Verrucosispora sp. NA02020: one gene and its partner. The protein of the gene in region 2 interacts with the protein of the main gene of each other region in a pairwise test. Links are inferred from orthologs where the notes say so. Each region holds a gene or a part of one and is shown on either strand. Other genes may lie near its edges.

Region 1 (15,411 bases), 3.6 Mb from region 2 along the record:
CGTGCTGTTCGCCTCGCTCCCGCTCGACCTGGGCGTGCCCTTCGGCGGCCTGGTCGAGGTCGGTGCCGCCGTGGCGGTGCTGCTCTGGCTCTATCTCTTCCACGTGATCGTGCTGGCCGGCTACTCCGCCACGCTGGCGCTGGCCGGTTGGCGTACCCGCCGCGCCGCCCGCGCCGACGACGGCTCACCGGCCCCGTCACCGGCATGATCAACTGAGCCCGGACCAGGTGCGGACGGGTTAGGGTGCGGGGATGAGGGGTGAGGTTCCCGGGCGCACGGACGTGGTGGTCGTCGGATCCGGACACAACGGGTTGGTCTCCGCCATCCTGCTGTCCCGGGCCGGCCTGGACGTGCTCGTGCTGGAGGCCGCCGACGTGATCGGCGGAGCCACCCGCACCGAGAACCCCTTCCCCAAGGTGCCCGGGCTGCGCCACTCCACCGGCTCGTACCTGCTCGGGCTGATGCCGCCGGAGCTGCTGTCCGCGCTCGACGTGCGCATCCCGGTGCGTCGCCGCGACCCGCACTACTTCCTGCCCACCCCGGGCGGCGTCGGATCGCCGTACCTCCTCTTCGGCACCGACGACGCCGCCACCCGGGCCCAGCTCGCCGAGTTCTTCTCCCCCGCCGACGTGGCCGCCGACGACGCGTTGCAGGCCGAACTGGCCGCCCTGCGCACGGACCTCGCCCCCGCCTGGCTGGCCGAACCGCTGCCCGCCGAGGAGACCGCCGACCGCTACGTGCGGCCCGAACTGCGGCAGGTCTTCGTCGACCTGGTACGCGGCTCGGTCGCCGACTACCTTGCCCGCTTCGACTTCCGTTCCGAACTGCTGGTCAGCATGTACGCGGTCACCGACGGCCTGTCCGGCCTCAACGCCGGCCCGGACGACCCCGGCACCGGGCACAACTTCCTGGTGCACAACATGTGCCGGCTCCCCGGCTCGGACGGCACCTGGATGATCGCCGAGGGCGGGATGGGCACCGTGTCGCGTACCTTCGCCGACGCGGCGCGTGCCTCCGGCGCCCGGATCGTCACCGGCGCCCCGGTCACCGCGATCACCCTCGACGGCGGTGCCGCCTCCGGAGTCGTCCTCGCCGACGGGCGGCAGGTCGAGGCAGAGGTGGTGCTGGGCGCCTGCGACCCGTACCGGCTGATGGCGCTGCTGCCCGACGGCGCGTTGCCGGCCGAACTCGGCGCGCGGATGACGGCGGTCCGGCGCACCGGCACCACGCTCAAGCTCAACCTGGCCCTGCGCGATCTGCCCCGCTTCTCCTGCCTGCCGCCGGACGCGCCCAGCCCGTTCGGGTCCACCATCCACCTGCTGCCCGGATCGGCGTCGCTGGCCGGCGGCGGGGGCGAGTCGCCGATGGCGGCGCTGCGCGCGATGTGGGCCGACGTGCAGGCCGGACGGCTACCGCAGGAGCCGACCATCGAGTGGTACCTGCACACCACCGTCGACCCGTCCCTGGCCGACCCGGACGGGCACCACTCGTCGGCACTGTTCGTCCAGTCCGTGCCGTACGAGCTGACCGGCACCACCTGGGACGCGGCCCTACCCGGGTACGTCGACCGGCTGGTGGAGATCTGCGAACGGTACGCCCCCGGCACCGGCGATCTGATCGCCGACGCGGTGCCCCTGCCACCGCCCGGCATCGAGGCGCACTTCGGCATCACCGGCGGACACATCCACCACGTCGACAACACCGTCTCGTTCACCGACCGGATGCCGTACGCCACGGGGGTCGACGGGGTGTACGCAGGCAGCGCGGGCTGCCACCCTGCGGGCAGCGTGATCGGTGCCGCCGGACACAACGCCGCCCAACGCATCCTCGCCGACCTGGGCGGCTGAGCCACCCCGCCCACACCGAGGGGTGCGGTGTAAGGAAGGGCACCCTATTAACGCCTCGTGTATAGGAGGGGTCCCTTCCTAACACCTGCACACCTGCACGGCTCAGTCAGCCGGGCGCAGGGCGCGGTAGGCCGCCCACGGGACGGCGGGACGCGGCAAGCCTCGCCGGTCCAGGTAGCGACGGGTCGCGGCCCGGGTGGTCCGCACCGTACGCAGCGAATCCGTCATCCGGGCCTTGTGCCGGGCCGCCGGCTCGACCAGTCTGTGCGGGCGCAGCGTCCAGCCGTCGGCGCTACGGACCAGCTCACCGCGCACGTTGGCGTTGTGCAGGCTCCACAACTGCGCGTCGTGCCGGTGCACCAGCAGACTCGCCGCGCCCTCGACCGGGTCCACCCCGTCCGGCACCACCACCCGGTAGCCGTCCGACCCGGCAGTCGCGGTGGTCCGCACCAGCAGCGGTGCGCCGGCACCGTCCCGGGCCGCCAGCACCACACTGGGGTACGCCGCCAGCACCTCCGCGCCGATCAGCGGAGCAGCCGCCCCGCTCTCAGCCGATACCGCACCGGCTTCGGTGGTGGTCGGCAGCGGACGGGTGGTCACCTCGGTCGGGGTGACGGTGATCAGCAGTCGCATGAAGTAGAAGTCGGTGAACATGGTCGCCGGCCAGTCGAGGTACTTGCGGCAGTTCGGCTGACGCTGGAACATCCGGGTCCAGAAGACGCCCAGGTCCCCGGCCGGATCGGTGTGCACCTCGTCGGGGCAGTGCGCCGTGCCGCGTACCAGGATCTGCTCGGGTGTGGTCAGGCCGCTGGCCGTGGGGTCGGAGAAGAGCAGCGCCACCCGGCCGTCGCGGCGCACGTTGAACGCCTTCTGCGGATACCCCAACGAGGTGGTGAGCATGATCGTGCCGTCCGGACGGAGCAGCCCGGACGTCGGCCAGGCGACCGGTGTGCCGTCCTTGGCGAGCGTCGCCAGCTCACAGGTGCGGTACGCGGAGATCGTTGAGCCGAGCGCGGATTCGGACACGATGACGCCGGGGGACGATTGCATGCCCGGAATCGTAGTCAGCGTCGCAATTCGACGGTTACGCCACCCATGGCACCTCGGCGGCCGGCCCGAGATGCTCGGCCGCCGGCCCGAGATGTTAGGAAGGGCCCCCTACTATGCACGAGGCGTTAATAAGGTGCCCTTCCTTACATCCGTCAGGTTGCGGGCTGCGGGCTCTCCGGAGCCTCCTCGCCGACCCGGTGAGCGCGGACCTTGTGCCCCACGCTGGTCAGGCAACGGCCGCTGGGCAGGTCGAAACGCCATCCGTGCAGCTGGCAGGTGAGCTGGTCGCCCTCGACGATGCCGAACCGGCTCAGGTCGGCCTTCAGGTGCGGGCAGCGCCGCTGCACCACCCAGTCGCCCAGGGTGATGTCCTCGGCGTCCACCGCCCGCTCGTGCTCGTCGTACCAACCCTCGGCGTACTGGAGGCGCTCGGTGGAGAGGCACTTGAAGAAGGCGTACACGAACTCGTTGTACTGGCCGATCCGGGCGGCCGAGAAGCGGCAGGAGAGGAAGAGCGAGTTGACCCAGTCCACCTCGTCGATGTGCAGCAGGTGCTCCACCAGCGCCCGTTCGGTGCGGAACCGGTAGCGCACCTTCTCGTCCGCGTACGGCCGGACCTGCTTGCCGGGGAAGTCGACCACGATGGATTCGACGCTCTCGCCGTCGTAGCCCACCAGGTCGAAGCGGACCGGACCACCGACACCCTTGGCGAGATAGATCGACTCGTCCAGCAGCGGCTCGATCCGGCGCTTCATCTCCTTGAGCACGTCCACCTCGGGGTGCCGCCAGGACGCCTTCTCCGCCTCGATCACCGGCCGCTTGCGCTCGCGCATCTCCTCCAGGTGGGCGACCTTGTTCGCGAAGAACTCCTCGATCGGGACCGGGTGGGTGGTGGTCGCCCCCTCGGTGGTCACCTCGGCGACGCTGCCGGGCAGCAGCACGATGCCGTTGGTGCCGCCGACCTTGGCGTACTCGCTCAGGAAGACCGACTGGTCGGGGAAGATGTTCCCCTCGTCACCGAAGATGTCGTTGAACTGCCACAGCTCGTCGTCGAGGAAGCACGGCGGGCCGGCGATCGGGAAGACGTGGTCGGCCTTGAGGTCGTCGATGTAGCGCCAGGTGCGGTCGAACTGCCGGTCCCGCTTCTGCTTACCGAACGCCGTCTTCGCCGACTGCGGCAGCTCGTAGACCATCGGGTACCAGATCGCGCCGGAGAACTGGAGCAGGTGTGCGTGCACGTGTCCCAGCTCGGCGAAGGTGGTCAGGTCGGTGGGACGGGCGTCGTTCTGGTTGAGCAGCCGGACACCGTCGTACTCCACCCAGAGTGAGGAGTCTCCGATCGGGCCGTCGGTCGGGCTGGTCAGCGCCTGGATCATGATCTTCAGGCCACCGTCCAGCTCGTACACCTCCTCGTTGCGGGTCTTCAGGAACTTCGTGAAGCCCAACGCCCGGAACTCGTCCTCCATCTCCGAGGTGGGGAACTCCGGCAGCAGCACGGTGGCCTTCTTCGACACGTACCGCTTCAGGTGCGCCGCGTCGAAGTGGTCCCGGTGCAGGTGGGAGACGTACAGGTAGTCAACGTCGCCGAGGGTCTCCCAGTCGAGCAACGAGTTGTCCGGGAACGGGAACCAGGAGGCGAAGTAGGCCGGGTTCACCCACGGGTCGCACAGGATGCTGCCCGCAGCCGTGTCGATCCGCATGCTCGCGTGCCCGGTACCGGTCACTCGCACCGCAGTTCCCCCTCAAAAAAGACAATCAAGGTGTACGTCAGAACGCTACCGGAGGCAGTCTGGTCTGCGCCCCGCGACGCCGCCATAGTCGCCCGCCCCACCCGGCCGGGCCGAAGGTCCCGAGGTAGGAGCGGCCCGTCCGGCCCCGCGTATCCGCCCCACCGCAGGTCCCCTCCCGGGTGGCGTGCCAGACTAGCCGGAGATCCGAACGCGAGGAAGGACCGACAGTGGCGGGAAGCGAGCCGGTAACGTCGCCAGACCAGCACAAGCCCGGGCACCGCAAGGCCGGGCGGATCGGCGCGGTCCTCACCGCGTTCGCGATGCTGGCCATGCTCTGCGGCAACCACGAGGGCAGGGTCGAGGACCTCTGGCTGATCGGGGTCGCCGCGCTCCTGCTGCTCATCGTGATCGGCGACTCGGTGCTGCGGCGCAACGGCCTGCGCTCCTGAGCCGACCGGAGACACGACGTACGACGAGGGCCCGTCCCCCAGGGGGCGGGCCCTCGTCGTGCCGCCAGGCAGGGCGGCTCTCGTCGTGGTGTCTCAGCGGCCGAAGAGGATGTCCTGCACGTTCTTCAGCGCGGAGTCGACCTCGGCCTCGAAGTAGCCGCCCTGCACCAGCCCGAACCGAAGCGTGTCCAGGTCCTTCGGGTTGACCGGCATCGGGTTCCGGCCGGCCATCCCACCGAGCAGGGTGTCGAAGAACCGGTCCACCTGGTCGGGGTCGTACCCGCTGCCGAAGCGACGCACCTGGAAGCTGCGCCTGATCTCGTCCACCCGGTAGAGGTCGCTGCCGGGCGGCCCGGCCATCGGCGGGCCGGTCATGGCCGGCGGGGCACCCAGGGAGGGCACGCCCATCGACGGGCCGCCGATCGCCTGCTGCGGCAGGCCGGGTGGGCCTCCCTGCGGGCCACGACGCGGCTCGCGGTCCGGCATTCGGATCTCCGCGGTCATGTCGGCCCGACCGTGGCGTCCCGCCTCGAAGCCGTCGAACCGCTGCTCGTCCGGCGGACCGTAGCCGCCCCGACCCTCCGGTGGGCCGTATCTGCCCCGACCTTCCGGCGGACCGTATCCGCCCGGACCGTCCGGCGGACCGTAGTCCGGTGCGCCGTACCCACCGGGGCCGTCCTGCGAACCGTACCCACCTGGGCCGTCCGGCGGACCGTATCCGCCGGGACCGTCAGGTGAGCCGTACCCACCCGGGCCGTCCTGCGGGCCGTACCCGCCGCGCCCCTCGGGCGGACCGTACCCGCCGGAACCGGCGGGCAGGCCGCGCGGCGGCGGGCCGCCGTGACCCATCTGTCCGCCGGGCGGTCCCATCGGGCCACCGGGGCCCATCGGACCGCCACCACGCGGCCCGTCGTACCCGCCGCGCGGGGAGTCGTACCCGCCGGCGAAGGCACCGGTCGGTTCGTCGTAGCGGCCGGCCTGTGCGGGCATCGACCGGGGCGGCATCGGCGGCACCGGGGCCATGCCCCGCTCGTCGCGCATCGGCGGGCCCATCCGGTCCGGCGGACCCATGCGGTCGGGCGGGCCCATCCGGTCCGGCGGCGCCATCCGGTCCGACGAGCCCATCCCGGAGTCGCTGCCCCGGACGCCACCCGTACCGCCGCGCTCCTCCAACTCGGCCAGCTGCCGCTCGACCCGGTCGAGGTGCAGGTCGACCTGCCACTCGTCGTAGCCGTTGAAGCGGACCCGGAAGACGACGTCGTGGACCTCCTGCGAGAGCACCGGGGCACCGACGGGCTGACCCGCGAGAGTCGCCTCGACCCGGTCCAGGAAAGTGTCCACCTCGTCAACCTTGTAGCCCCGGCGGAGCGCCTTACGCCGGAAACGCTGACCCTGACTCGCCACTATGTCTCCTGGTCTCGTTCGCCACGCCCGGTCACGCTGACATCTCCCCGGCCGGGCCGGTGCCCCTGTCCTCAGCGGCGGCCAACTGCCCACATGCCCCGTCGATCTCGCGACCTCGGGTGTCCCGCACCGTGGTGGACACCCCGGCGTCGCGCAACCGCCGGACGAACTCCCGCTCGACCGGCTTCGGGCTGGCGTCCCAGCGGCTGCCCGGAGTCGGGTTGAGCGGAATCAGGTTCACGTGGGCCAGCTTGCCGGCCAGCAGCCGCCCGAGCAGATCCGCCCGCCACGGCTGGTCGTTCACGTCCTTGATCATCGCGTATTCGATCGACACGCGACGCCCTGTCCGGGCCGCGTAGGCCCAGGCCGCCGCCAGCACCTCGGAAACCTTCCAGCGCTGGTTGACCGGCACGAGTTCGTCGCGCAGCTCATCATCGGGCGCATGCAGCGACAACGCAAGAGTCACCGACAGGTCTTCGCTGGCCAGCCGGTTGATGGCCGGCACCAGGCCGACGGTGGAGACGGTGATGTGGCGCTGCGACAGACCGAGGCCCTCGGGGGCCGGCGCGACCAACCGACGGATCGCCGCGATCACCCGGTTGTAGTTCGCCAGCGGCTCCCCCATGCCCATGAAGACCACGTGCGAGAGTCTCGGCGGTGACCCGGCGACGGCGCCGGAGGCGGCCACCCCGGCCAGGTACACCGCCTGGTCGACGATCTCGGCGGTGGACAGGTTGCGGGTCAGCCCGGCCTGGCCGGTGGCGCAGAACGGGCAGGCCATGCCGCATCCGGCCTGGCTGGAGATGCAGACGGTGACCCGGTCCGGGTAGCCCATCAGCACGCTCTCCACCAGCGAGCCGTCGTGCAGCCGCCAGAGCGCCTTTCGGGTCGCCCCGTCGTCGCAGGCCATCTCGCGTATCGGGTTGAGCAGCCGGGGCAGCAGCCGGTCGGCGAGCCGGTCACGGGACGCCGCCGGCAGGTCGGTCATCAGCGCCGGGTCCCGCACCAGGCGGCCGAAGTAGTGGGTGGAGATCTGGCGGGCCCGGAAGGCCGGCTCCCCCAGCTCCGTCACCAACTCCTTGCGACCGTTCAGGTCGAGGTCGGCGAGGTGTTGCGGGGGCATCGCCGCCCGGCGCGCGCCGGGCGCGTCCGGGTCGACCGGGATCAGGGGCAGACTCGTCATGGCACGTCCAGTCTGGCACGCCCGCCGAGGAACGCACCCGTCCGGAGGGAGCAGAGACGCTCCCACCCCCTGCGCGACCCGGGCACCCCGGCGTGGTCCATGCCTCAGTTCACCGCCGGCACGAAGACGACGAGCAGCAGGTACGCGGTCGGCACCGCGAACAGCACCGAGTCGAGCCGGTCCATCAGCCCGCCGTGCCCGGGCAGCAGGTTGCTCATGTCCTTCACGCCCAGATCGCGCTTGATCATGGACTCGGCAAGGTCACCGAGGACCGCCGCCGCCGAGATCGCCATCCCGAACACCGCACCCCACCAGGGGGCCACGTCGAACAGCAACCAGAGCAGCACGGCGCTGCCCAGCGCTGCCGCGCCCATCGAGCCGACCAGCCCCTCCCAGGACTTCTTCGGGCTGATCGTCGGCGCCATCGGGTGCTTGCCGAAGTTGGCGCCGGCCGCGTAGCCGCCGGTGTCGGAGAGCACCACCGCGACCAGGGTGACCAGCACCCGCAGCGGGCCGTCCCCGGGCGAGGCGGCGAGCAGCGCGGCGAAGCCGCCGAGGAAGGGCACGTACACCGCGATGAGGGTGGCCGCGGTCATGTCCCGCCGGAGGCCGGCGACACCGTCCCCGAGCCGCCAGACCAGGGTGCCCGCGAGGGTGACCAGCAGGCCGAGCAGGAGCGCGTCCAGGCCGGCGAACCAGGCCAGGGTGACGGTGAGCACGCCACCGGCGATCATCGGGATCAACGGGACCCGGGCGCCGCCACGGCGTACCGCCCGGGACATCTCCCAGATGCCCACGCCGTAGGCCGCCGCGATCAGCAACAGGAACGCCGGGGTGTACAGGAACAGCGGCAGCAGGGTGGCAGCGCCGAGGCTGGCCCCGACGGCGATGGCGGCCGGCAGGTTCCGGCCGGCACGGCTCGGCGTCTGCGGAGTGGCCGGGCGACCGGCACCGGCCCGCCGTCGGCCCCGGTGGCGTCGGGACTGCGCCGGATCCGCGTCGGGTTCCGGCGTGTCCTCGGCGGGCACGGGGGCGAGCAGGGTGGTCGGCGCGTCGTCGTGGTCCGGACCGTCGTCGGAGGGCACCGGGGCGAACTGCGCCGTCGGCGCGTCCTCGTGCGCCAGGTCGCGACGCCCGTTCTCCTCGGGTCGCCGAGGGCCACCGTCGGGGAGGTCACGCGGGCGGTTCCGGTCGTCGTACGGACCGGCCGATTCGTCGTACCGCCCGGGGACGTCCCGGTCGTCGAACGGCTCGGGTCGGGAGGCGAAGCCGGTCCCGGCCGGTTCGTCCCGGTCGTCGACGGGTCGGGCGTACGGGTTGTCGGCCGGCGGGCGCGGGCGGGTACGCGGCTCGGCGGAGAGCTCAGCGCCGGGGCGCGGGCCGCGCGACCACGGGCCGGGTTCGACGTCCGGGTCGGGCCAGGGCAACGAGGTCGGCCGATCCGGGCGGTCCCAGCCGCGGGCCTCGGCGCCACCGTAGGGGTCGAGGTGGGACATCACGCACCGGACGACAGCGGTACGAGATCCACCACTTGACGCACAGCCACTACCATCCCCTACCCGCGCGAGGCGCTCCGTCTGATTCGCCGGCCGGTAGGCCGGCTGATCTCCACCGTTCACCCCCGGGTCGCCGGGAATCGTGCCGAGCCTACTGCACCCGGAGCTTCCGCAGGACGCACCAGTACCCACCGTCCACCTCGTCGATCATGAGCCTGCCGTACCGGCCGGAGGGCCGGATGTCGGCACTTCATGATCGACGAGGTGGGGCGTACGAGCCGGGAGCCGCTGCGGATCAGACCTCCAGCAACTCGGCTTCCTTGTGCTTGACCAACTCGTCGACGTGCGCCACGTAGCGCTGGGTCACGTCGTCCAGTTCCTTCTCCGCCCGGCGACCGTCGTCCTCGCCGACCTCGCCGTCCTTGACGAGCCGGTCCAGCTCTTCCTTGCCCTTGCGACGGATGTTGCGGATGGCGATCTTCGCCTCCTCGCCCTTGTTCCGGGCGACCTTGATCATGTCGCGACGGCGCTCCTCGGTCATCTGCGGGAGGAGGATGCGCAGCTGGTTGCCCTCGTTGTTCGGGTTCACCCCGAGGTCCGAGTCGCGGATCGCCTTCTCCATGGCGTTGATCTGCGAGTTGTCGTACGGCTTGATGATGGCCATACGCGGCTCGGGGACGCCCACGGACGCCATCTGGGTCAGCGGCGTGGGGCTGCCGTAGTAGTCGATGATGATCTTGGAGAACATGGCCGGAGTGGCGCGACCGGTGCGGATGGCACCGAACTCCTCCTTGGCGTGCTCGACCGCACGCTCCATCTTCTCCTCGGCCTCGAGGAGGGTGTCGTCGATCACCGCTCTCCTCGCCTCCTTCTTGTGCTCGTCGTGGGCTTGTCGGGTCACCGGGACGGACCGCCGAGGTCACCGTCGACGGTCAGCTCAGGTGGTGATCAGCGTGCCGATCTTGTCGCCGCCCACCGCACGGACGATGGTGTCGTCACCCTGCGCGCCGAAGACCAGCATTGGTAGTCCGTTCTCCATGCAGAGGCTGAAGGCGGCCGCGTCGGCGACCCGCAGGTTGCGGCGCAGCACCTCGGAGAAGGTGATCGAGTCGAACTTGCTGGCGGTCGGGTCGATCCGGGGGTCGGCGCTGTAGACGCCGTCCACACCGTTCTTGCTCATCAGCACCACGTCCGCGTGGATCTCCAGCGCGCGCTGGGCGGCCGTCGTGTCGGTGGAGAAGTACGGCATACCCGCACCGGCACCGAAGATGACCACGCGGCCCTTCTCCAGGTGCCGGATCGCCCGCAGCGGAATGTACGGCTCGGCCACCTGGGCCATCGTGATCGCGCTCTGCACGCGGGTCTCGATGCCCTCCTTCTCCAGGAAGTCCTGCAGGGCGAGGCAGTTCATCACGGTGCCGAGCATGCCCATGTAGTCGGCCCGGGCCCGGTCCATGCCCCGCTTCTGCAACTCCGCGCCCCGGAAGAAGTTGCCGCCGCCGACCACCACCGAGACCTGCACACCGCGACGGACCACGGTGGCGATCTGCCGGGCGATGGCCTGGACGACGTCCGGGTCCACACCGATCTCGCCGCCGCCGAACACCTCGCCGGAGAGCTTCAGCACCACCCGGCGGGCCCGTCCGGGCGGCGGCGCCAACGGGTCGTCCACCGCCAGCGTCGGGTCACTCACAACCTGCGTCATCCGCCCGTCCTTCCCCCACTGCCGCGCCCGGGTGCGCACATCTGCCGTTGCCGACCTTATGGGACGAGGAGACCGCGGTGTGTGTCGCGTACACCGGCGGCCTCCTCGTCGTGTCGTTGCCCAGCCCGGGCGCGTACGCCCGGCCGGAGGTCAGGACTGGCCGACCTCGAACCGCACGAAGCGGGTGACCTCGATGCCGGCCTCGGCCAGCACCTGCTTCACCGACTTCTTGTTGTCGGTGACCGACGACTGCTCCAGCAGCACGAAGTCCTTGAAGAAGGAGTTGACCCGGCCCTCGACGATCTTCGGCAGAGCGGCCTCGGGCTTGTTCTCCTCGCGGGCGGTCTGCTCGGCGATCCGCCGCTCGGACTCGACGATCTCCGCCGGCACCTCGTCCCGGGTGAGGTACTTCGGACGCATCGCGGCGATCTGCATGGCCGCGCCACGGGCGTCGGCGTCGCCGGCCTCGTCGGCCTTGCCGGCGTACTGCACCAGCACGCCCACCGCCGGGGGCAGGTCCTGGGCCTTGCGGTGCAGGTAGACCGCGACCGTGCCGTCCAGCTTGGCGAAGCGGTTCAGCACCAGCTTCTCGCCGATCTTGGCGGACTGCTCCTGGACCAGGTCGGCGACCGGACGGCCGTCGAGCTCGCTGGCCAGCAGTTCCTCGGCGTTGCTCGCGCCGGAGCGCTCACCGTGCTCGACCAACTGCTGGGCGAGCGCGATGAAGGCGTCGTTCTTGGCGACGAAGTCGGTCTCGCAGTTCAGCTCCAGCAGGGCCCGGCCGGAGTGGGCGACGAGGCCGTTCGCGGCCGTCCGCCCGGCCCGCTTGCCGACGTCCTTGGCGCCCTTGACGCGCAGGATCTCGACGGCCTTGTCGAAGTCGCCCTCGGCCTCGGTCAGGGCCTTCTTGCTGTCCATCATGCCGGCGCCGGTCAGGTCGCGGAGCTTCTTGACGTCCGCCGCGGTGATCTGGGACATGGCTCTCTCTTCGGTGTTGGGACTGCGGGTGAAATGGACTGAGGTGACGATTACCCGGTTCCGAGAGGTTCGTGCCCGGTCTGCCCGCCGCCGGCCACCGTCGTCAGGGACGGACGGTGGCCGGACGGCGGTGCGGTCACTGACCGGCGACGGCGGCCGGCTGCTCGGCGGGCTGCTGCGCCTCGGTGGCCTGCTCCGGCTCGGCGGCCGGCTGAGCCTCGGCGGCCTGCTGCGGCTCGGTCGCCGGCTGCGCGTCGTCGGCCTTCTTCGGCTCCTCGAGCAGCTCGCGCTCCCACTCGGCCAGCGGCTCGTCGGTGGCCACGCCGGCCTCCGGCTTCTCGTCGCCACCCCGGCGACGGCCGGAGCGGGTGATCAGACCGTCGGCGACGGCCGCGGCGACGACCCTGGTCAGCAGCTCGGCCGAGCGGATCGCGTCGTCGTTGCCCGGGATCGGGAAGTCGACCTCGTCCGGGTCGCAGTTGGTGTCGAGCACGGCGATCACCGGGATGCCCAGCTTGCGGGCCTCGTCGACGGCGATGTGCTCCTTCTTGGTGTCGACCACCCAGACCGCAGCCGGGAGCTTCTGCATGTCCCGCAGACCACCCAGGGTGCGGGTCAGCTTGATCTTCTCGCGGGAGAGCTGCAGGGTCTCCTTCTTGGTGTAACCGGCGGCGGTGCCGCTGAGGTCACCGAGGGCCTCCAGCTCCTTCATCCGCTGCAGCCGCTTGTACACCGTCTGGAAGTTGGTCAGCATGCCACCAAGCCAGCGGTGGTTGACGTACGGCTGACCGACCCGCGTCGCCTGCTCGGCGATCGCCTCCTGGGCCTGCTTCTTGGTGCCGACGAAGAGGATGCTGCCACCCTCGGCCACCGTGTTGCGCACGAACTCGTACGCCTTCTCGATGTAGTCGAGAGTCTGACGGAGGTCGATGATGTAGATGCCGTTACGCTCGGTGAAGATGAAGCGCTTCATCTTCGGGTTCCAGCGCCGGGTCTGGTGCCCGAAGTGAACACCGCTCTCCAGCAGCTGACGCATGGTCACGACGGCCATGGTTTGTACTCCTTGCGGTCCCTGGTTGTCTCGCCCGACCGGCGGTCGGGCGTCCTGGCGCCCGGTCGCCGGCCATGACGGGCCCGAAGGATCGGGACCAGGGAGGCCGTCGCCCCACGACGATTCGTGGAGAGGGCACGCGAGGTCGACCGCGCGAGGCGGTCGCCAGTCGCCCAGTGTACGCGCCCTCCCCACCCCGCCACGCCCGGGTGTAAGGAAGGGCCCCCTACTAACGCCTCCGGTATAGGAAGGGCCCCTCCTAACGCACCGGAAGACGCCGCCGCACCCCCCGGAAGACGCCGCCGCACCCCCGGGCAGACGCCGCCGCCGGTGGTTCAGCCGGCGGCCAGCGCGGCGGTGAGGAAGAGCGCCAGGCCGACGGTCAGGTACGCGGTGGGCGGGCGAAGCCAGCCTCGTGCCCCGTCGGTCAGCGAGAAGCCGCTGGTCCGCAGCCCGTACAGGCCGGCGGCGAAGATCGGCAGGCCGATCATCAGGAACGTGCCGGTCAGCACGTCGGCTGCGGAGACCGGATCCGCGGTGACGCCGTGCAGCAGCACCAGCAGCGCGGGCACCTCGAAGATCGCGACCAGCACGGCGAACAGCACCGCGAGCACCGGACGACGCGACCGGTAGACACCGTCACCGGCCGGAACCCCCGGCTGCGTCGCCAGCGCCTGGTAGCCGGCAGTGGCCGCGTCGACCGGGTACGCGGACCCCGTCCCGCCGGCCGGGAAGCCGGTACCCGCAGCGCCGACCTGCACGCCGGCACCCACGGCGCCGGCCTGGTGTACAGCACTCGTGCCGGCCTGGTGTGCGCCCACGCCGGCCGCCGGGTGCTCGGTGTCGCTTGCCGGATAGGGATGCTCGGCGCCCGCCAGGTCCGTCCGGGGTGCCACGGGCGGCATCGCCCCGGTCGGCATCTCCAACGGGTTCGCCGTCTCCACCGACCGCTTGGCCTCGACGATCGGGTACCCGCCCAGCGGGGCCGGCCGGATCGGGTCGGTCACCGGCAACGCTCCGCCGGAGGTCGGCGTCGCCTCCCGGGCGGCCCGGCGACCGGGACGGTCGGACGGCAGTTCACCGGAGATCTCCGGGTCGCCGGAAGCGTCCGGTCGCCGGAAGCGCGACGCCCGGTAGCGCTCCGTCTCTGCCGGGGCGTCACCGAGCGGATCCGGGGTGCCGAAGCGTCGCGGTGTGCCGTACCGGTCGTCGTCGTCCACCCGCTGCTCGGGAACGGCCAGGGGGTCGTCGTCGCGGTACCGCGCCTCCGAGGTACTGCGCCAGTCCGGTTCACCGTAGCCACGGTCCCGTTCACCCGGATACCAGGGCGACTCCTGGTCATCGGAAAAGCTGCGTCGTCCGTCCACGTCGGCACCGTATGCGACCGGCCGGACGTACGCCATTCCGATCCCGCGCCTGGCCACAGGCCATGCGCCAATTCGACCAGGTACGCAGAGTAACGGCCGGATTCGTGGATTAGCGCACGCCTAGCACACGAAAGGCATGATCGTCTGGTCGTCCACAGCCCTCGCGGTTGTCCACAGGTCGCCTCGACGGGGTCGCCTCGGCACGGCGTACGGGCGCAGGGTGCCGGCATGACCAAGCGGAACCAGGCGGTCGGCGGCTACGGGGAGCGGTGCGCCGTCCGCCACCTGATCGAGACGGGCCTAAGGCCGGTGGAGCGGAACTGGCGCTGCCCCTCCGGAGAGATCGACATCATCGCCTGGGACGGGCCGGTGCTCGCCTTCTGCGAGGTGAAGACGCGTCGCACCACACGCTTCGGCACGCCCGCCGAGGCGGTGGTGGCGCGCAAGGCACGCCGCCTGCGCCGGCTCGCCGCCGCCTGGCTCGCGAGCACCGGCACCACCGCCGACGAGATCCGCTTCGACGTCCTCTCGGTCCTGCTGCCCGCAGCCGGCCGGGCCCGCGTCGAACACCTCAAGGGCGCCTTCTGATGCCCCGCCACGGCAGACGCGGTGCGACGTCGTCGCCGACCGGTGGTGGGGTTCACCCGACCGGCCCCCAGGTGCGTCCGACCGGCCGTGCGGTACCGCGACCGACCGCCGGTCAGGTACGCCCACCGGACGGGTTCGTGGTGCCACGCCAGTGCCCGGTGGGTCGGCGATGAGCTACGCCCGGGTGCTCTGCGTCGGCCTGGTCGGAGTGGAGGGGCACCTGGTGGAGGTGGAGGCGGACCTCGCGCCGGGCCTGCCCGGAGTGGTCATCTCCGGTCTGCCCGACACGGCGCTGCACGAGGCACGCGACCGGGTCCGCGCGGCGGTGGTGAACTCCGGCCAGCGGTGGCCTAACCGACGGATCACCCTCAACCTGCTGCCGGCCACGCTGCCCAAGTTCGGTTCGGCGTTCGACCTGGCGATCGCGGTGGCACTGCTCGGCGGTTCGGGCGAACTGCCGCTGCTGCCGCTGGACGGCGTGGCGATCCTCGGCGAGCTGGGTCTCGACGGCGCGGTGCGCCCGGTCCGGGGCGTCCTGCCGATGGTGGCCGCGGCGGCCCGGG
Region 2 (5,472 bases):
CGCCTCGGCGGCGGGCAGCGGCTCGTGGTCGCGCCCGACCAGGTGCACGCACTCGGCAAGGTGATAGCGGGGTCGACCGTCGACCACCCGGACCTCGTCCGGGAGCCGGGCCAGCCGTGCGGCCTGCTCCGGCGTGATCTCCTGGGCGGCCGGCTCGTCGTCGTACCCGTCGACCACCGCGCCCTCGACCGGCGCCTCCGCCTCGACCGTCACCGGCGAACCGGGTGGTTGCCGCCACCCGGAGTCGCCGGTGTCGACGGTCGGCGGGACGTGCTGCGTCGGGATGCCCGACGGGCTTTCCTGGACGGTCGGCCCGGTGGCGTCCTCCGTCGCCCGCTCACCACGGGCCGCCGCGCGACCGGTGGCGGCCTGACGGGCGCCGGTGACCAGGGCCACGGCGGCCAGCAGGCTGGCGCCGATCGAGACGACCAGCAACGGGCTGGAGCCGCCGGCCAGACCGAGCACCAGCAGCACCACGGCGACGAGGATGAGCGCGAGACTGATGATTATCACCGCTCACCCCCGTCGCGTCGTACCGATGAGGCAGGGCGGGCGACCGCCGTGTCGACGGCGGTCACCGGCCCGATTCAGCGACCGGCCTCGAGAGCGCCGGAGCGACCGCCGCCGTAGGAACCGGCGAGCCCGGCGGCGGCCAGGCCGTTGCCGGCGGCCCGGGTGCCGTCCCCACGGGTCATCTCGGCCTCCAGGCCCTGCCCACGACCGTCGAGGTCACGCAGCTGGCTCTCCAGGTACGCCTTGAGCCGGGTGCGGTACTCGCGCTCGAACTGCTTGAGCTCCTCGATGTGCTTCTGCAGCGCGGTGCGCTTGGCGTCCAGGCCGCCCATGGCCTCCTGGTGCCGCTGGCGGGCGTCCCGCTCCAGCGCGTCGGCCTTGGCCCGCGCCTCACGGGTGACCTCCTCGGCCTTGGAACGGGCCTCGGAGAGCAGCTGGTCGGCCTCGCGGCGCGCGTCGGAGACGTGGTCGTCCGCCGTGCGCTGGGCCATCATCAGCACCCGCAGCGCCTGCTGCTCGCCGTCGCCACCCGGCACCGCACCACCGGCGGAGCGGGTCTGCTCCAGCTCGGCCTGCATCGCGCGGGCGGCCTGCTCGGCGGCGGCCTTGTCCCGCTGCACGCGGTCGAGCTGCGCCTTGACGTCGTTGAGCTCGGCGGCGAGGCGGGCATCGCCACCGGGGCCGGCCGGGGCACCGCCCCGACCGCCGCGCTCCACCTGGGCGCGCAGCTCGTTGTTCTCTTCGATCAGACGGGCGAGTTCGCGCTCGACCTCGTCCAGGAAGGCGTCGACCTCCTCCTCGTCGTAGCCCCGCTTGCCGATCGGCGGCTTCTTGAAGGCGACGTTATGGACGTCGGCCGGGGTCAGCGGCATCGAAACTCCTCGGGTCAGTTGCGGCCGCGATAGCGCGTCGGTCATCAGGCGGTCCTGATGATCGCCGGCTCTAACACAAACCTCATCAGCACGAACAGGATAACCAGGAGCACAAGGGAGGCCAGGTCGATGCTCACGGTACCAATTCGCAGCGGAGGGATCACACGCCTCAACGCCCAGAGCGGGGGATCAGTGACGCTCCACACGGATTCAAGTCCGGCCGATGCTCCGCGACCAGGTTGCCAACGCCGCCCGTACTGCAGGACGGCGCTCAACACGAAACGGGCCAAAAGAACGATCAGAAAGACATACGTGATCAGGTAGAGAACCTGTAGCAAGATCGACAACACGGCTTGTGGCGTCCCTCGGGTCGGGCGGGTCAACTCAGGCTGAAGAACCCACCCTCAGCGATCTTGGCCTTGTCCTCCGCGGTGACCTGGACGTTGGCCGGCGAGAGTAGGAACACCCGGTTGGTCACGCGCTCGATCGTACCGCGCAGCCCGAACGCCAACCCGGCGGCGAAGTCCACCAGACGGCGGGCATCCGCCTCGTCCATCTCGGTGAGGTTGATGATCACAGGTACGCCGTCCCGGAAGTGCTCGCCGATCGTCCGCGCCTCCCGGTAGGTGGTCGGGTGCAGCGTGGTGATCTGGTAGCGCTGTTCCTCCTCGGGCATCACCCGCTCACGCGGCTGCACCTGCGGCGCCAGAGCCAGGTTGTCCCGGGTGTGGTACGCGTTCGCGCCGGACGACTCGGCGGACGCCCGGGTGATCGACCGCACGCTGGACCGCTCGGCCCGCTCCGGCCGCTCCGACTCCAGCCGCTCGGAGTCACCGAGGCGACCTCCGGCACGCTCGCTCAACCGCCCCCGGTCGCCGAGTCGCGGCCGGGGCGCGGGCGCCTCCTCCACCTCGTCGTCGTCATCGTCGGCGAACTCCTCGGCGTACCGGCTCTGCCGGTACCGCGACTCGCGATAGCCACCCTTGTCGTAACCACCGTCGTCGTAGGCCCGCTCCTCGTCCTCTTCGACCAGTCCGAGCCAGACCCCCGCCTTGCGCAGTGCACCCATCCCCGCGCCCTTCCCGTCCGCCGTGCGGCACACGCCCCCGCCGTGTCGCCTGTCGCGAGTGGGCCGTTCCTGCCCACTGGACCGGAACGGCAATCCTCCGACGCGCAATTCGCGTTGCACGTCACGCCCCCCGTGGCGAGGAAGGCCGTTCCCGCAAACAACACTGATGTAATTTGCTTCCCTCGCGGCCAGGCTACCGCAGCGTGGGACGCATTCCGAGCAACGCGCTCCCGACGCGGACATGTGTCGCGCCGTGGCCGATCGCCGCCTCCAGGTCGCCGCTCATGCCCGCCGAGAGCACCGTGGCACCCGGATGTGTGGCGCGCACCTCCGCGGCGAGGTCGGCCAGCCGGGCGAACGCCCGCTCCGGCTCCCAGCCCAGCGGCGCCACCGCCATCAGCCCGGACAGCCGCAGACCATCGGCGGCGGCCACCGCCTCGGTGACCGGGCCGAGCCCGAGGTCCGGGTCGGCCGAGGAGGGCACCGCACCGCCCCTGGACGGGTCGCCGTCGATGCTGACCTGCACCAACACCTCCAACGGCCGGTCCCGTCCGGCGGCTGCGGCGGCCACCGTGGACGCCAGCCGTACGCTGTCGACGGACTGGACCATGTCGGCGTACCGCAGCACCGACTTGACCTTGTTGCGTTGCAGCCGACCGACGAAGTGCCAGCGGGGCGCGGCGCCGGCCGCGGCGACCTCGGCGGCTTTTGGGGCCGCCTCCTGGTCGCGGTTCTCGCCCACGTCTGTCACGCCGAGCCCGGCCAGCGCGACCACGTCGGCGGCCGGGTACGTCTTGGTCACCGCGATCATCGTCACGTCGGCCCGGTCCCGGCCCGAGGCTGCGCACGCGTCGGCGATGCGGGCGCGTACCCGGGCCAGCCCGGCGGCGAGCTCGGCGCGCCGGTCGGGCCGCACCAGTGCGGGGCTGTCGGTCATCGGCGCCGCTCAGGACCCGTTCTTGAGGAAGTCGGGCACGTCGACGTCGTCGAACAGCACCCGACGCGGCGACTGCGGTGGTGCCGGCACGGCGGGCGACACGACCGGGGTGCTCGGCTGCGTCGGCTGGTTCTGGTTGGTCTTGCGCGTCGGCTCGGCCGCCTTGTACGCCGGAGTGCCACCGTCGAAGCCGGCGGCTATCACGGTCACCCGCACCTCGTCACCGAGGGCGTCGTCGATCACCGCACCGAAGATGATGTTGGCGTCCGGGTGCGCCGCGTCGGTGACCAGCTGAGCGGCGTCGTTGATCTCGAACAGCCCCAGGTCGGAGCCGCCCGCGATGGAGAGCAGCACGCCTCGCGCGCCGTCCATGCTCTGCTCCAGCAGCGGGCTGGAGATGGCCGCCTCGGCGGCCTCCACGGCGCGGTTCTCGCCGCGCGCGCTGCCGATGCCCATCAGCGCGCTGCCCGCGCCGCTCATCACGCTCTTGACGTCCGCGAAGTCCAGGTTGATCAGACCCGGCGTGGTGATCAGGTCGGTGATGCCCTGGACACCGGAGAGCAGCACCTGGTCGGCGGTGCGGAACGCGTCCATCATGCTGATGTTGCGGTCGCCGAGGGCCAGCAGCCGGTCGTTGGGGATGACGATCAGGGTGTCGCACTGGTTGCGCAGCTCGTCGATGCCGGCCTCGGCCTGCACCTGACGGCGCTTGCCCTCGAAGGAGAACGGGCGCGTCACCACGCCGATGGTCAGCGCGCCCAGCTTACGGGCGATGTTCGCCACCACCGGCGCGCCACCGGTGCCGGTGCCGCCGCCCTCGCCGCAGGTGACGAAGACCATGTCGGCGCCCTTGAGCACCTCCTCGATCTCGTCGCGGTGGTCCTCGGCGGCGTTCTTGCCGACGTCCGGGTTGGCCCCGGCGCCGAGGCCCCGGGTCAGTTCGCGACCGACGTCGAGCTTCACGTCGGCGTCGCTCATCAGCAACGCCTGCGCGTCCGTGTTGATCGCGATGAACTCGACGCCCTTGAGCCCAACCTCGATCATCCGGTTGACGGCGTTGACGCCGCCGCCCCCGATGCCGACGACCTTGATGACCGCCAGGTAGTTGTGCGGAGGTGTCATCTCCGGTCCTTTCCCCTCGAGATTGGCTGCTCCCCGACCGGCTTCGGCGTGGCCAGACCTGCGGTCGACTCGGCTGTCACCAGCGAGGTCGCGAGGCAAACCCTCACCCTCTACTAGAGGGTTACAGTTATGTCAACCACTGATCCTCTTCCGGGCAACGTAAGCGCAGCCGAGCGATGTGCCAAGGACCGTTCCGGCGTGTCGCCCGTGGAGCGGGACGCTTCACAGCCTGACCGGCCACTCACCGGAAGGTGACCACGTCCGGCGCGCTGACGTCGATCCGGTCGGCCTCCTCGCGTAGGAGCGCGGTGGCGACCCGGGCCTTGTCCGCCCCGCGTGTCGCGTCACCCCAGAACACCGTGCGGTCGTCACGCAGCAGAACACTGATCCGGGCCAGCCCCTCCACCCGGACCTCGGTCAGCTCACCACGCAACTCTGGGGTGAGCTCGCCGAGCACCGTCAGCCCCGCCCGGGTGTCCGGATCGTCCGGCCCGGCGGCGGCCAGGCGCAGCAGCGGCAGGCCGTCCGGGCGCTGCGGCACCGTCCGGAACGCCACCCCGGCCGCGTCGATCACGTCGAACTGCTGCCCGCGCGGCACCACCGCCACACCGGTCCGTTCCGTCAGCCGCACCACCAGCCCGTCCGGCCAGTCCCGGTGCACGGTGACCCGCTCCACCGGCGGCAGCGTGCCGATCCGCGCCGCCAGCTCGGTCAGGTCCACCCGGGCCAGCGGCGCGCCGTCGGGCACCGCGGCCGCGTCCCGCACCTGCACGGAGGTGACCAGCTCGGCGCCCTCCACCCGCATCTCGCGTACTCCGAACAGGCCGGTGCCGAGCAGCGTCCAGGCGACCAGACCGGCGAGGGCCAGCACGCCACCGGCCACCGCCCAGGGCAGCGCGGCGCGCATCCGCCGCCGCCGGGCCCGGGCCATGAACCGCCGGGTGGAGGCGGGTACCGCG

Evidence for each region.
Region 1: the proteins of ftsZ (region 2) and rlmN interact in binary tests that used the Escherichia coli proteins (3 or more experiments, as listed by UniProt). The link is inferred for Verrucosispora sp. NA02020 from one-to-one orthologs.

The regions. Positions count from the first base shown.
Region 1 is NZ_CP054923.1:1,822,212-1,837,622, reverse strand. What follows is about bases 5,588-8,565. They hold rlmN (23S rRNA (adenine(2503)-C(2))-methyltransferase RlmN), read right to left. Parts: upstream 7,664-8,565; coding sequence 6,512-7,663; downstream 5,588-6,511. Other genes in these bases: HUT12_RS08045 (phosphatidate cytidylyltransferase), read right to left, coding at 7,768-8,565; HUT12_RS08055 (DivIVA domain-containing protein), read right to left, coding at 5,588-6,480. Outside these bases: HUT12_RS08080 (YhjD/YihY/BrkB family envelope integrity protein), read left to right, coding at 1-208; HUT12_RS08075 (NAD(P)/FAD-dependent oxidoreductase), read left to right, coding at 252-1,847; HUT12_RS08070 (pyridoxamine 5'-phosphate oxidase family protein), read right to left, coding at 1,950-2,897; HUT12_RS08065 (Rieske 2Fe-2S domain-containing protein), read right to left, coding at 3,050-4,627; HUT12_RS08060 (DUF2631 domain-containing protein), read left to right, coding at 4,855-5,076; more of HUT12_RS08055, read right to left, coding at 5,170-5,587; more of HUT12_RS08045, read right to left, coding at 8,566-9,159; frr (ribosome recycling factor), read right to left, coding at 9,455-10,012; pyrH (UMP kinase), read right to left, coding at 10,097-10,864; tsf (translation elongation factor Ts), read right to left, coding at 11,015-11,842; rpsB (30S ribosomal protein S2), read right to left, coding at 11,979-12,893; HUT12_RS08020 (hypothetical protein), read right to left, coding at 13,229-14,296; HUT12_RS08015 (YraN family protein), read left to right, coding at 14,489-14,848; HUT12_RS08010 (YifB family Mg chelatase-like AAA ATPase), read left to right, coding at 15,018-15,411.
Region 2 is NZ_CP054923.1:5,453,808-5,459,279, forward strand. What follows is about bases 2,458-5,238. They hold ftsZ (cell division protein FtsZ), read right to left. Parts: upstream 4,514-5,238; coding sequence 3,401-4,513; downstream 2,458-3,400. Other genes in these bases: HUT12_RS24250 (YggS family pyridoxal phosphate-dependent enzyme), read right to left, coding at 2,648-3,391; HUT12_RS24260 (cell division protein FtsQ/DivIB), read right to left, coding at 4,755-5,238. Also shown: HUT12_RS24230 (hypothetical protein), read right to left, coding at 1-513; HUT12_RS24235 (DivIVA domain-containing protein), read right to left, coding at 588-1,385; HUT12_RS24240 (YggT family protein), read right to left, coding at 1,430-1,735; HUT12_RS24245 (cell division protein SepF), read right to left, coding at 1,765-2,454; more of HUT12_RS24260, read right to left, coding at 5,239-5,472. UniProt on the Escherichia coli protein: Essential cell division protein that forms a contractile ring structure (Z ring) at the future cell division site. The regulation of the ring assembly controls the timing and the location of cell division.